Regions from separate parts of the Streptomyces sp. NPDC006208 genome, predicted to be linked through region 1. Evidence: riboswitches for the same ligand, from Rfam matches in the RefSeq annotation. Region 1 holds a riboswitch; each other region holds the start of a gene.

What was found. Region 1 has a riboswitch for thiamine pyrophosphate ahead of ABZ208_RS25190 (thiamine ABC transporter substrate-binding protein). Riboswitches for the same ligand answer to the same signal wherever they lie in the genome.
Region 2: linked by a shared signal. The riboswitch ahead of thiO (glycine oxidase ThiO) and the one ahead of ABZ208_RS25190 (thiamine ABC transporter substrate-binding protein) in region 1 are both predicted to bind thiamine pyrophosphate.
Region 3: linked by a shared signal. The riboswitch ahead of thiC (phosphomethylpyrimidine synthase ThiC) and the one ahead of ABZ208_RS25190 (thiamine ABC transporter substrate-binding protein) in region 1 are both predicted to bind thiamine pyrophosphate.

Annotation. Positions count from the first base shown of each region.
Region 1 is NZ_JBEXSW010000033.1:1,014-5,912, forward strand. Features, by position in the region: gene ABZ208_RS25175 (DUF6233 domain-containing protein) at 940-1,113, opposite strand; gene ABZ208_RS25180 (hypothetical protein) at 1,135-1,272, opposite strand; gene rlmN (23S rRNA (adenine(2503)-C(2))-methyltransferase RlmN) at 1,533-2,639, shown strand; TPP riboswitch at 2,700-2,804, shown strand; gene ABZ208_RS25190 (thiamine ABC transporter substrate-binding protein) at 2,800-3,897, shown strand; gene ABZ208_RS25195 (iron ABC transporter permease) at 3,936-4,899, shown strand, end outside.
Region 2 is NZ_JBEXSW010000009.1:115,292-120,190, forward strand. Features, by position in the region: gene ABZ208_RS09540 (Rv2175c family DNA-binding protein) at 29-394, opposite strand; gene ABZ208_RS09545 (FAD-dependent oxidoreductase) at 438-1,613, opposite strand; TPP riboswitch at 1,926-2,038, shown strand; gene thiO (glycine oxidase ThiO) at 2,036-3,193, shown strand; gene thiS (sulfur carrier protein ThiS) at 3,190-3,405, shown strand; gene ABZ208_RS09560 (thiazole synthase) at 3,410-4,204, shown strand; gene pknB (Stk1 family PASTA domain-containing Ser/Thr kinase) at 4,344-4,899, shown strand, end outside.
Region 3 is NZ_JBEXSW010000006.1:178,489-183,387, forward strand. Features, by position in the region: partial or broken gene ABZ208_RS06695 (IS630 family transposase) at 119-262, opposite strand; gene thiC (phosphomethylpyrimidine synthase ThiC) at 338-2,131, opposite strand; TPP riboswitch at 2,124-2,237, opposite strand; gene ABZ208_RS06705 (YibE/F family protein) at 2,308-3,657, shown strand; gene ABZ208_RS06710 (SsgA family sporulation/cell division regulator) at 3,683-4,117, opposite strand; gene ABZ208_RS06715 (IclR family transcriptional regulator C-terminal domain-containing protein) at 4,248-4,899, opposite strand, start outside.

The DNA.
Region 1 (4,899 bases):
TGCCGTACCGCACCATAGAGCGCAGACGCCCAACACCGGCTGGGAGGCCAGACGTTCCCTGGAGCAGAGGAGCAGATCTGACGTGCACAACAACCTGATCTACCTCACCGACGGTCGAGGCAAGGTCGACGCCACCAAGCTCAGTGACATCGAGTGGGCGCGGGCTCGTCGTCGACAACCGCGACTCCACGCGTCGCCAGCTCGTGAAGTGCGCCTGGTGCTGGGACGAGGACCGCGTCACCCACTGGATGAAGACTTACTCCCACAACAAGGGCGGCCGTGTCATCTCTCACCAGCCCGGTGAAAGTGCCGACCACCCCTATCAGGCGCTGGAGATCGACGAGCACAAGGCGTACTGCGATCGTGTCGAACGCATAGGTGTGGCCGCAGGGTTCCAGGCCCGGCGTGAAGCCCGTGCCGGCGACGGCCGTACGCGTTCGATGCTCTTCTCGTCGGCACTCAGCACGTCTCCTACGAGATGCAGCACTCGCCGTTCAAGCAGCGATATGGAGCGAGGGAGCGAACCCGTCGGTCCCTCGCCGCCGAGCGGGAGGCGGTTGCCTGGCATACCGCCAGCTCCATCATCGCCGAGGGCGCCACCGTCGCCATCCTCCGCTCCAACCAGGCCCGTCTTCCCCAGATCGAGAACCCGCGATACGAACTTCGCATCCTTGGTGGGTACCGGAAAGTCCTTGTCTGGGAGTGCACCAGCCGCCAGGGGCATCGCTGCCCCCGGGGGCCTATACCGGCTGCGGTGCCACCCATGTCGACTCCCAATCCAGCGCCATCACCCTGGACGACTTCATCCGTCAGGCCCCCGCAGGCTTGGTGCTGCCCGTCCAGCCGATGGAACGCACCGGCTTCTGGACCACAACCCACCGGGTCGGCCGGCTTCACCGTGGTGGTCCGCCCAAATCCGGTAGTGCGACGGTTCCCGGTTCACAGCGCACCGAGGTCCGTGTCTGGCCGGCAGTAAGGGCACGCCGTGATGCCGTCCTGTGTGAGCGCGCTAAGCGCCTGGTCGTGGGTCAGCCGCTTCGTGAGGTTGCCAGCCATGCCGCTGGCGCTCGTGTGTACCGCGTCCGGGCTGGGTTTGCCATCTGCTCGCAGCATCGAAAGCTTCCACTCCGGCTCTCACGGCGGCAGGGCGCACGCGGCGGCTGCCTCCTGACGCTCCAGCTCTGCGATGGATTTGTCAGTGCGGCGCAGCTGCCACGCGAGCCACTGGCGGACGCTGCGCAGGCGCTCCAGGCGAGGCACTTGTTCGGACACATGTTCGAGCCTAGATCTCGGGAGCCCTGGTTCGACAGAGAGACCACACGCGGGGGAGGTTCGCCATGCCGTGGTCCACGGCTCCAGCGGTGCCGTTCGCGCTTCTCTTTGGCTTGCTGGCCAGCTAGAACGCACTCCGGGCTGGGCCGTCTGTGGGCCGTCCGAGGGCGCCCAGCAGTGACCACTAACGACCGACGACGACCACCGCGAGCATCAAGGCCCGCAGGTCACCAGATTCCGTCTGCGACACTGGTAGCACCATGCCCAAGCCCGGAGAACTCACTTTCGTCGCCCCCCGCGGAGCCAAGAAGCCCCCGCGGCACCTTGCGGACCTCACGCCCGCCGAGCGCAAGGAGGCCGTGGCCTCGATCGGCGAGAAGCCGTTCCGCGCCAAGCAGCTCTCGCAGCACTACTTCGCGCGGTACGCCCATGACCCGGCCCAGTGGACCGACATCCCCGCCGCTGCGCGCGAGAAGCTCGCCACCGAGCTGCTGCCCGACCTGATGGCGGTCGTACGGCACATCTCGTGCGACGACGACACGACCCGCAAGACCCTGTGGCGGCTGCACGACGGCACGCTCGTCGAGTCCGTGTTGATGCGGTACCCCGACCGGGTCACCATGTGCATCTCCTCGCAGGCCGGCTGCGGGATGAACTGCCCGTTCTGTGCGACCGGGCAGGCGGGCCTCGACCGCAACCTGTCGACCGCCGAGATCGTGCACCAGATCGTCGACGGCATGCGCGCCCTGCGCGACGGCGAGGTGCCCGGTGGCCCGGCCCGGCTGTCGAACATCGTCTTCATGGGCATGGGCGAGCCGCTCGCCAACTACAAGCGGGTCGTCGGCGCCATCCGCCGTCTCACCGACCCCGAGCCCGACGGTCTCGGCCTCTCGCAGCGTGGAATCACCGTCTCCACCGTCGGGCTGGTGCCGGCCATGCACCGCTTCGCCGACGAGGGCTTCAAGTGCAGGCTCGCCGTGTCGCTGCACGCTCCGGACGACGAGCTGCGCGACACCCTGGTCCCGGTCAACACCCGCTGGAAGGTCCGCGAGGTCCTCGACGCCGCCTGGGAGTACGCGGAGAAGTCCGGCCGCCGGATCTCGATCGAGTACGCGCTGATCCGCGACATCAACGACCAGGCCTGGCGCGGCGATCTGCTCGGCCGCCTCCTCAAGGGCAGGCGCGTCCATGTGAACCTGATCCCGCTCAACCCCACCCCGGGATCGAAGTGGACGGCCTCGCGCCCCGAGGACGAGAAGGCCTTCGTGGAGGCCATCGCCGCCCACGGTGTGCCGGTGACCGTCCGGGACACGCGTGGCCAGGAGATCGACGGAGCCTGCGGACAGCTCGCGGCGACCGAGCGCTGAGGCAGGGCCTGCCGGCCATGGCTGATACTGTGCCCGTGCTTTCGCACAAATGAACAATGAACATTCCGACAGGGGAGCGCACACAGCGCTGAGAGTGCGGCCAGGCCGCAGACCCTCGGACCTGATCCGGGTCATACCGGCGTAGGGAGTCAGCACCATCATGAACAGCCAGCTTCGCCGTGCCGTCAGCACCGCACTCGTCGGTGCCCTCGGCATCGCCGCACTCGCCGCCTGCGGCGAGCAGTCCAAGGACTCCTCGGACGGCGGCTCGGGCAAATCCAGGACCGTCACACTCGTGAGCCATGACTCCTTCACGGCGTCCCCGGCGGTACTGAAGGAGTTCACCGAGCAGACCGGCTACAAGGTCAAGGTCCTCAAGAGCGGGGACGCGGGCGCGGCGCTCAACAAGGAGATCCTCACCAAGGGCTCCCCCCAGGGCGACGTCTTCTTCGGCGTGGACAACACCCTGCTCTCGCGCGCCCTCCAGAACGACCTGTTCACGCCGTACGAGGCCAAGGGCCTCGACCAGGTCGCGGACGAAGTGCAGCTCGACAAGGGCAAGCACCGCGTCACCCCCGTCGACACCGGCGACATCTGCGTCAACTACGACAAGAAGTACTTCGCCGACAAGAAGCTCGCGCCGCCGCAGACCTTCGACGACCTTGCCGAACCGGCGTACAAGAACCTCCTGGTCGTCGAGAACGCGGCCACCTCCTCGCCCGGCCTCGGCTTCCTGCTCGGCACGGTCGCCAAGTACGGCGACGAGGGCTGGCAGGACTACTGGAAGAAGCTCGACGCCAACGGCGTCAAGGTCGTCGACGGCTGGGAGCAGGCGTACAACGAGGAGTTCTCCGGTTCCGCCGGCGGCAAGAAGGCCAAGGCCGACCGTCCGCTCGTCGTCTCCTACGCCTCCAGCCCGCCCGTCGAGGTGCTCTACGCGGACCCGCAGCCTGCCGAGGCCCCGACCGGCGTCGCGACCGGCACCTGCTTCCGCCAGATCGAGTTCGCGGGTCTGCTGCACGGCGCGAAGAACGAGGCGGGCGGCAAGGCACTGCTGGACTTCCTGATCACCAAGAAGTTCCAGGAGGACATGCCGCTGAACATGTTCGTGAACCCGGTGGTCAAGGACGCGAAGCTGCCTGCGCTCTTCACCGAGCACGGCGCGGTCGTCGACAAGCCGGAGACCGTCGCTCCCGGGACGATCACCAAGAATCGTGAGCAGTGGGTCCAGTCGTGGTCCTCGCTCGTCCTGAAGTAAGCAGCACCCTCCGCGGGAACGCGGCGCGGCTGGCTCTGATCGCCGTGCCCGTCGCGTTCTTCGCGCTCTTCTTCGCCTACCCCGTCACCGCGATCGTCGGACGCGGTCTGAACGTCGACGGGGTATGGCAGCTGGGACGGATCGGCGAGGTACTCGGGCGGCCCGAACTGCTGCGGGTGCTGTGGTTCACCACATGGCAGGCGCTGGCATCCACCGCGCTCACCCTGCTGATCGCGCTGCCAGGCGCGTATGTCTTCGCCCGTTTCGACTTCCCCGGCAAGCGGCTGCTGCGAGCGGTGGTCACCGTTCCCTTCGTGCTGCCCACCGTCGTCGTCGGCACCGCGTTCCTCGCGCTGCTGGGACGCGGCGGACTCCTCGACGACCTGTGGGGCGTACGCCTCGACACCACCGTGTGGGCGATCCTGCTCGCGCACGTCTTCTTCAACTACGCCGTCGTCGTGCGGACGGTGGGCGGACTCTGGTCCCAGCTCGACCCGCGCCAGGAGGAGGCCGCGCGTGTGCTCGGCGCCGGACGATTCGCCGCCTGGCGGAGCGTCACCTTGCCGGCGCTGGGCCCCGTCGTGGCAGCGGCCGCGCTGATGATCTTCCTGTTCACCTTCACCTCCTTCGGTGTGGTGCAGATCCTCGGCGGACCCACTTTCGCCACCCTCGAGGTCGAGATCTACCGGCAGACGGCACACCTGCTGGACCTGTCCACGGCAGCCGTGCTCACTCTGGTGCAGCTCGCGGCCGTCGGGACGGTCCTCGCCGTGCACGCCTGGACCGTACGACGGCGGGAGAGCGCCCTGCGCCTGGTCGATCCGGCGCTGACCGCACGCCGGCCGCGCGGCGCCGGCCAGTGGGCGCTGCTCTGCGCGGTCCTCGCCACAGTCGCGCTGCTGCTCCTCGCGCCCCTCGCGGTGCTCGTCGAGCGGTCCTTCGACACCCCGGAGGGATACGGCTTCGCGTACTACCGCGAGCTCGGCACGGTGGACCCGACGG
Region 2 (4,899 bases), on a different contig from region 1:
GCCCGTACACCACGGTCGGTGGATCGGATCAGACGGCGAGCGCCTGGGCCCGGCGCTTCACCTCCGTGCCGCGATTCTCGCCGAGCGCCTGCGCGGGGGTGCCCGGCAGGGTCGGGTCCGGAGTGAAGAGCCACTCCAGCATTTCTTCGTCGGAGAAGCCGTCGTCCCGCAGGAGCGTCAAGGTCCCGGAGAGGCCCTTGACGACCTTCGTGCCGTCGATGAAGGCGGCCGGCACCTGCAGGGTCCGGTTCTCACCGCGGCGCACGGCGATCAGCTGGCCCTCCTTGACCAGCTGCCGCACGCGCGTCACCTCGACATCGAGCATTTCCGCGATGTCCGGCAGGTGAAGCCAGGCGGGGACGAGGGCATCGATCTTTGCGTCAATCTCGGTCACAGGACAAGCCTGCCATCCGGGACTGACAGTCGGTAGCCGGAAGCTATCCGACAGCCGCCTTCAGAGGGACGGACGGGTCCGCGGCCCGCCCCGCGTCGAGGCGCGCGCCGGACTGGATGAGCTTGCGGCCCTGCGCCAGGTCGCGGGCCCTGCCGACGGCCAGCAGGGCGACCAGCGCGCCGTCGCGCAGCCACAGCACCGACCAGGTGTCCTGGGCCCGGTCGCCACGCCACAGCAAGGCGTCGGCCGCGGCGTGATGACCGGCGTACTGCACGAAGCGCCCGAACTGCTCGGACCAGAAGTACGGCACCGGGTCGTAGACCTCCGGCTCCGCGCCGCGGGCGTCGGCCATGACATTGGCGGCGACGGTACGCGGACCCTGGAGCGCGTTGTCCCAGTGGTGCACCAGCAGCCGTTCGCCGTAGCGCCCCGAGGGGAAGGAGGCGCAGTCCCCGACGGCGTACACGTCGGGCACGGAAGTGCGCAGATACCGGTCGGCCTCGACTGCGCCGTCCGCGCCGAGAGTGATTCCCGAACCAGCGAGGATGCCGGTGGCGGGCCGGGCGCCGACGCCGACGACGACCGCACCGGCCGGGATGCGGCGCCCGTCGGCCAGGGCGACGCTGCCCTCCTCGATCGCGGCCACGCGAGCGCCGGTGACCAGGTCGACGCCGTAATCGGCGTACCACTCGGCCATCGGGGCGGCCACCTGCGCGGGAAGCGCACCGGCCAGCGGCCGGTCGGCGGCCTCGAGAACGGTGACCGCGCAGCCTGCCTCGCGGGCGGCCGTCGCGAACTCGGCACCGATCCAGCCCGCGCCCACGACCACGATCCGGTGCTGCTCCGCCAGGACCGGGCGCAGCCGCGCCGCGTCGTCGAGGGTGCGCAGCAGATGCACCCCGGGCACCCCCTCGGTGCCGGGGAGGGTGATGGGCTCCGCGCCCGTCGCCAGCACCAGGACGTCGTACGGAACGGGCCCGGCGGCCGTGTCCAGTTCATGTGCCGCGGGGCGCACGCCGGTCACCTCCACACCCAGCCTCAGCTCGACCTCGAGCGCCTCGAAGTCGACGTCGAAGGCCGAGCCCTCGGCCTTGCCGAGCAGGACCGCCTTGGAGAGCGGGGGCCTGTCGTACGGCTGATGGGGTTCGGCACCGATGAGGGTGACGGGGCCGGTGAAGCCCGCCTCGCGCAGGGCCACCGCGGTCTGCACGCCGGCCATGCCCGCGCCGACGACCACCACTCGCCGTACGCCCTGTGCTGTCTGCTGCTCGCTCACCCGACAACCTTACGTACCTGACGGTTCGTCAGGAGGGTTCTTGCTCCAGGACCTGCTGGACGGCGCTCCTCACGCCGCCCTTCCGGGCCGGCCCGGATCAGGCCCTCTTCCTCGTGGTAGGTGACCCTGGTCCGGGTTCGGGGCACGGCCCGAGGACCGGTCCGCCACGGGTGCCGGCAGGAGTCCGCGGAGCGGCCTTGCCGGGCCTTCGGCTCCCTTACTTCGCTTCGGGGCGTGGGGCTATGGTGGCCACCGTAAAGCACTCGCGGGAGCCCGGACGGACCGGGCTGAGAGGGAGGCTGGCCGGCCTCCGACCGTACGAACCTGATCCGGGTCATGCCGGCGAAGGGAGGGGCTGGACGCCCATGTCTCGTTCACCAGACGTCCTTGTCATCGGGGGCGGAATCATCGGTCTGGTCACGGCCTGGCGGGCGGCGCAGCGCGGACTGCGTGTGACCGTCGCCGATCCGCAGCCCGGCCGCGGCGCCGCGCAGGTCGCGGCCGGCATGCTCGCCGCCGTCACCGAACTCCACTACGGCGAGCAGACCCTGCTCGCCCTCAACCTCGAATCCGCGCGCCGCTACCCCGCGTTCGTCGCCGAACTCGAGGACGCCGCCGGCGAGCGGGTCGGCTACCGCGCCTGCGGCACACTCGCCGTCGCCCTCGACTCCGACGACCGCGCGCATCTGCGCGAACTGCACGCCCTGCAGCGCCGGTCGGGCCTCGATTCGCAGTGGCTGACGGGCCGCGAGTGCCGGCGCCTCGAGCCGATGCTCGCACCCGGTGTGCGCGGCGGCCTTCGGGTGGACGGCGACCACCAGGTCGATCCGCGGCGGCTGGCGGCGGCTCTGCTCAAGGCCTGTGAGCGGGCCGGCGTCGAACTGCGCCGTACGTGGGCCGAGCGCCTCGTCGTGGTCGGCGACCGGGCGGTGGGCGCGATGCTCGCTGACGGGTCGGAGCTCGGCGCGGACCAGGTGGTGCTGGCGGGCGGCAGCATGAGCGGCCGGCTGGCGGGTGTACCGGACGATGTGCTGCCCCCGGTGCGCCCGGTGAAGGGCCAGGTGCTGCGGCTGACCGTGCCGCGCGCGTACGCGCCGTTCCTGTCGCGCACCGTGCGGGCGGTGGTGCGCGGCAGCCACGTCTATCTCGTGCCGCGCGAGAACGGCGAGCTGGTCGTCGGCGCGACCAGCGAGGAGCTCGGCTGGGACACGACCGTCACCGCGGGCGGGGTGTACGAGCTCCTGCGCGACGCCCACGAGCTCGTGCCCGGGATCACCGAGCTGCCGCTCACCGAGACGCTCGCCGGGCTGCGGCCGGGGTCCCCCGACAACGCCCCGCTGCTCGGCCCGACCGCTCTGCCCGGTCTGCTGCTGGCCACCGGCCACCACCGCAACGGGGTGCTGCTCACGCCGGTCACCGGCGATGCGCTGTCCGCCGCGCTGACGGACGGCGAACTGCCTTACGAGGCCCGCCCCTTCACGCCCCGCCGCTTCTCCCCCGTCCCCCAGGAGCAGCCCGCATGAACGTCTCCGTACTGAACGTGTCCGTCAACGGCGAGGCCCGCGAGTGCGCCGCGGGCACCACTCTGGACGCGCTCGTCGCCGCGCTCACGGCCGCGCCGTCCGGGGTCGCCGCCGCCGTCAACGAGACGGTCGTGCCGCGCAGCCGGTGGGCGGGCACCCGGCTCGGCGACGGAGACCGCGTCGAGGTCCTCACCGCCGTGCAGGGGGGCTGACGCCATGGCCGACGACCGTCTCACCATCGGCGGGACCACCTTCACCTCCCGCCTGATCATGGGCACGGGCGGAGCGCCCAGCCTCGATGTGCTCGAACGTTCCCTGGTCGCGAGCGGCACCGAACTGACCACCGTGGCCATGCGCCGTCTCGACCCGACCGTCCAGGGCTCGGTGCTGTCCGTCCTGACCCGGCTGGGCATCCAGGTGCTGCCGAACACGGCGGGCTGTTTCACGGCCGGCGAGGCGGTGCTCACGGCCCGCCTCGCCCGCGAGGCCCTCGGCACCGACTGGATCAAGCTCGAGGTCGTCGCGGACGAGCGCACGCTGCTGCCCGACCCGGTCGAGCTGCTGGACGCGGCGGAGGTCCTGGTCGACGACGGGTTCACGGTGCTGCCGTACACGAACGACGATCCGGTGCTCGCGCGGAAGCTGGAGGACGTGGGCTGTGCGGCGGTCATGCCGCTGGGCTCACCGATCGGGTCCGGCCTCGGCATCCGCAATCCGCACAACTTCGAGCTGATCGTCGAGCAGGCGCGGGTACCGGTGGTGCTGGACGCGGGCGCGGGCACCGCTTCGGACGCGGCGCTGGCGATGGAGCTGGGATGCGCGGCGGTGATGCTGGCGTCGGCGGTCACCCGGGCGCAGGAACCGGTGCTGATGGCGGAGGCGATGCGGCACGCCGTGGAGGCCGGGCGCCTGGCGTACCGGGCCGGCCGGATCCCGCGGCGCCACTTCGCCGAGGCGTCCTCGCCCCACGAGGGGCGTGCGGCGCTGGATCCGGAGCGGCCCGCGTTCTGAGGCGGGACGGCTCCGCTCCCGGGCGCGCCCGGGAGCGGGGCCCCGGACCGCTGCACGCTGTCACAGCTCGGCTTCAGTACCGCTGCGGTCCTGCCAGACCCGTAAACCGCTGTCCGTCACGGATCGTAGACTCGACGGCGTGGATACGACCCTTCAGGACCCCCTCGTCGGGCAGGTGCTCGACGGCCGCTACCGAGTCGATGAGCGCATCGCCGTCGGCGGCATGGCCACGGTCTACCGGGCCGTCGACACCCGTCTCGACCGGGTGCTCGCCCTCAAGGTGATGCACCCCGACCTCGCCACCGACGCCTCCTTCGTGGAGCGCTTCATCCGAGAGGCCAAGTCGGTGGCGCGGCTGGCCCACCCCAATGTGGTGGCGGTCTTCGACCAGGGAGCCGAGGGCGCGTACGTCTACCTGGCGATGGAGTACGTGGCCGGGTGCACGCTGCGCGACGTGGTACGCGAGCGCGGGGCGCTCCAGCCGCGCGCCGCGCTCGACATCCTGGAGCCCGTGCTCGCGGCGCTCGGCGCCGCGCACCGGGCCGGGTTCGTGCACCGGGACATGAAGCCGGAGAACGTGCTGATAGGGGACGACGGCCGGGTGAAGGTCGCGGACTTCGGCCTCGTACGGGCGGTCGGCTCGGTGACCAACACCTCCGGCACGGTGCTCGGCACGGTCTCCTATCTCGCTCCCG
Region 3 (4,899 bases), on a different contig from region 1:
ATGGTCCACGAGAGCGCACACACCCTCTTCCCAGGCCTTCGAACATCGTCAGGCTGACCCGCTGCTGATACCAACCGTTGACACCAACGACGGCGAGCTGGGTAGGTCGGGCCGCGTCGGCCGGCGGCCTGCCTCCCCAACGGATTCCCTTCTCGATGCGGACGCGTGCGCGTTCACGTCGTTGCGCGGCCAGGACGTCGGGGTGGCGGGCGTTCTTGTTGCGCCAGCGCAGGTAGGCGTGCAGGGCCCGGGTCCGGTCGGTTGGCGGTCGAACGACGGTTGTGCGCACCAGACTGACGGTGGAGACCCTCCGGGAGTCTCCACCGCAGTCGGCCGATCAGTCCGCCAGGGGCAGGTACACGCGGTTGCCGCTTGCTGCGAACTCCTTGGACTTCTCAAGCATCCCTGCCTCGATCTCCTCTTCTGAAGCAGAAGAGAGCAGGTCAGGGGCAAACTGCTCCGTGATGCTTCTACTGATCTTCATCGAGCAGAACTTCGGACCGCACATGGAACAGAAGTGCGCGGTCTTCGCCGGTTCGGCCGGCAGCGTCTCGTCGTGGAACTCCCGTGCCGTGTCCGGGTCGAGGGCCAGGTTGAACTGGTCCTCCCAGCGGAACTCGAACCGGGCGTCCGAGAGCGCGTCGTCCCATTCCTGGGCCCCCGGGTGCCCCTTGGCGAGGTCCGCCGCATGCGCGGCGATCTTGTACGTGATGACACCGGTCTTGACGTCGTCACGGTTGGGCAGCCCGAGGTGCTCCTTCGGCGTGACGTAGCAGAGCATCGCAGTGCCCCACCAGGCGATCATCGCCGCGCCGATTCCGGAGGTGATGTGGTCGTAGGCGGGCGCCACATCGGTGGTCAGCGGCCCCAGGGTGTAGAAGGGGGCCTCTTCGCAGATCTCCTGCTGAAGGTCGATGTTCTCCTTGATCTTGTGCATGGGGACATGCCCCGGGCCCTCGATCATCGTCTGGACGTTGTGGCGCTTGGCGATCGAGTTCAGCTCACCGAGCGTCCTCAACTCCGCAAACTGCGCCTCGTCGTTGGCGTCGGCGATCGAGCCGGGACGCAGCCCGTCCCCGAGGGAGTAGGTGACGTCGTACGAGGCGAGGATCTCGCAGAGCTCCTCGAAGTTCTCGTACAGGAACGACTCCTTGTGGTGCGCCAGGCACCAGGCCGCCATGATCGAGCCGCCGCGCGAGACGATGCCGGTCTTGCGGCGCGCGGTCAGTGGCACGTAGCGCAGCAGCACGCCCGCGTGGACCGTCATGTAGTCGACGCCTTGTTCGGCCTGCTCGATGACGGTGTCCTTGTAGATCTCCCAGGTCAGCTCCTCGGCCCTGCCGTCGACCTTTTCGAGGGCCTGGTAGAGCGGCACCGTGCCGATCGGGACAGGGGAGTTGCGCAGCACCCACTCCCGCGTGGTGTGGATGTTGCGCCCCGTGGACAGGTCCATCACCGTGTCCGCGCCCCAGCGCGTCGCCCAGGTCATCTTCTCCACCTCCTCCTCGATGGAGGAGGTGACCGCGGAGTTTCCGATGTTGGCGTTGACCTTCACCAGGAACCGCTTACCGATGATCATCGGCTCGATCTCGGGATGGTTCACATTCGCCGGAAGTACGGCCCGGCCGGCGGCGATCTCCTCGCGCACCACCTCGGGCGACACGTTCTCGCGGATGGCGACGTACTCCATCTCGGGTGTGATCTCGCCCCGGCGCGCGTACGCGAGTTGGGTGACCGCCTGCCCGTTGCGGCCCCGGCGCGGCTGCCGCGGGCGGCCCGGGAAGACCGCGTCGAGATTGCGCAGTCCCCCGCGCGGTGAAGTGTGCTTGAGCCCGTCGTCCTCAGGGCGCACAGGGCGGCCCGCGTACTCCTCGGTGTCACCGCGGCCGACGATCCAGTTCTCGCGCAGCGGGGCAAGTCCACGACGGACGTCGGTCGCCACCGCCGGATCCGTGTACGGGCCGGACGTGTCGTACAGCGTCACGTCGCTGCCGTTGGTGAGGTGCACCTTGCGCACCGGCACCCGGAGGTCGGGGCGCGAGCCCTCGACGTATCCCTTGTGCCAGCCGATGGACTTCCCTGCCTCGTCGTTCTGCATCGAGGCAGGCGTGCGTGCGTCCGACATGGTCATGAGACCTACTCCCTACGCCGGCATTACCCGGTAACAGGTTCGGCGGTCGGCGCAGCGTCGTCAGCGCCCTCTCAGCCCGGTGCTCCGAGCTCCCGCGTGTTCAAAGGTGCCACCACGCTAGCGTCATATCCGGCGTGCTGAACAGTGGGCCCGTCGCTTCTTGCGATGATCGGTCGGTGACCTCATCGCCGCAGGCCCCAGAACCGCACGGCCACCCGACCGGCCATACGCACAGCCACGGGCCCGCAGCGCCCGTCTCCAGACACCTTCGCAAGGTCATCGCAGCCGTATTGATCCCCTTCGCCACGGCCGTGGTCGTCGGTCTCGCCGTGCTGTGGCCCGGCGGGGTACCCGGCCATGAGCGCAGCGGGGTCGGCTTCGACCGGCAGACGGAGCAGGGCAAGGTGGTCAAGGTCGAGAAGGTGGACTGCGCGGACGTCAACGTCGGGCAGGTCCCGCCGACCGGCGACACGTCGACCCCCGAGGGGCGCGAGGCCGGCAACGCCCAGCAGGGCAGCTGCGGGAAGGCCACGATCGAGGTCACGAGCGGCAAGGACAAGGGCCGGACCTTCACCGAGATCGTCCCGCCGGACGCGCCGCGCCAACTGCGCGCGGGGCAGGGGGTGGTGGTGGCATACGCACCCGATGCGCCCCGGGATCTCCAGTACTCGGTGACGGACGTCGACCGTACGGTGCCGATGGTCGTACTCGCCGGAATCTTTGCGCTCGCCGTCGTCCTGGTGGGACGAATGCGTGGCGTCATGGCCCTGATCGCGCTGACCGTCTCGTTCGCCGTGCTGACCATGTTCATCCTGCCCGCGATTCTCCAGGGATCGAATCCGCTGGTCGTCGCGGTCGTCGGGGCCAGCGCGATCATGCTGTGCGCGCTCTACATGTGCCATGGGCTGAGTGCGCGCACCTCGGTCGCGGTGCTCGGCACATTGATCTCCCTGCTGCTGATCGGGCTGCTGGGCTCTGTGTTCATCGACTGGGCGAGTCTGAGCGGCAACACCGACGACTACACCGGACTGATCCACGGCCTGTATCCGGACATCGACATGAGCGGTCTGCTGCTGGCCGGCATCATCATCGGCTCGCTCGGTGTGCTCGACGATGTGACGGTCACCCAGACGTCCTCGGTCTGGGAACTCCACCAGGCCGACCCGGCGATGGGCCCGCGTGCCCTCTACCGGGCGGGCATCCGCATCGGCCGCGACCACATCGCGTCCGTCGTCAACACTCTCGTACTCGCCTATGCGGGCGCGGCGTTGCCCCTGCTCCTGCTCTTCTCCATCGCACAGTCCAGCGTGGGCACCGTGGCGAACAGCGAACTGGTGGCGGAGGAGATCGTGCGGACTCTGGTGGGGTCGATCGGGCTGGTCGCCTCCGTACCGCTGACCACGGGCCTTGCGGCACTGGTCGTCTCCGCCGACAGGACTGCGGCTGCTGCGGGCGTGTCCGGATCGCCCGCGGCGCAGGGCGGATCGCCGGGCCGCGGCGGCCGGGGCCGCCGGCGCAAGAAGTAGCCGGCCGGGAGACGAGGCGGCAAGGTCAGCCGGCGTTCTCCTCGGCGAGGATGCGCCCGAGCGCTGCCACGAGGCTCTCGTCGAAGTCGCTGAGCGCGCGCTCCTGGCCGAGGGGAACCAGCTTGTCCGTGCGGTCCAGGAAGGCGACGAGGGGTGCCACCCCGGCCCGGAAGAGCGCGGAGTCGTTCCCGACGCGCAGCCGGATCCTGACGTCCGAGAGTCCCTCGGGCTGTGTGGGCGCGATGTGCACATCGCCGTCCCCACTGGGCGCGTTGATCCCGTCCAGCAGCAACTCGCGGCCGAACGCCCAGGTCACGGGCGCATCGCCGGGCAGGTGAAACGTCATCCGCACCGCATAGGGGTCCCCCGTCTCGTACTTGAGCTCCACCGGGATCCGGAAGGAGAGCTCCTCGGAGACGAGGAAACTCATCAGGACCTCGGCCTGGACCGACTCGCGCATCACATACCTCGCAGGTGACGAAGCTGAATGAACCGTGCTTATGGAGCAAGAAAACGGCCAGGAACGATCCCCGTAGGCCCTCTTGACGTAATCGTGGTGGAAGGGCTAACAGATCACAAGGAGTGATATTTCAGATACTGATAGAGAAGGCGAGTGACCCCAGGAGCCCAGCGATACCACTGCGCAACTGTTCCACGGCAGGGAGTAGCCGCGCTGCCTGGTGGAGGGGGAGTGAAATGGCCATCGTGGCCGCGGCGGAGCCGGCTGTGATGGGAATCGCGGCACAGACCGTGCCGAGCGCATATTCCTGACGCTCCACCACCACTTCCGTCCGCCCGACGGAGGAGAGCCGTTCCAGCAGCGCGCACCGGTTGCGCACGGAGTACGGGGTCACCGGCTGCACGGGATGGCGGTCCAGATGATCCCGGCGGGTACGGTCGTCGAGCTGGCTGAGCAGACACTGCCCGAGCGCATGCGCATGACCGGTCTCGCGGAAATCCGCCCACTCCGTCACCGCGGGGGCCTGGGGGGTGTCGGCAACTGCGACGAGTTCGATCTCACCCTCGCGGTAGACCGCGAAGTAGACCGGGACCCCGATCGCATCACGCCAGTGCGCCAGCGAGTCCTCAAGGGTGCTGCGACGATTCTGCACCGCGCCGCCGACGGCCAGCCGGTCGACGGCCGTACCGAGGGCGAACACGCCCTTCTCCCGGCGCAGATAGTCCTCATGAGCCAGGGTGCGCAGCAGGTGATAGGCGGTGGGCAGCGGGATTCCGGCCTCA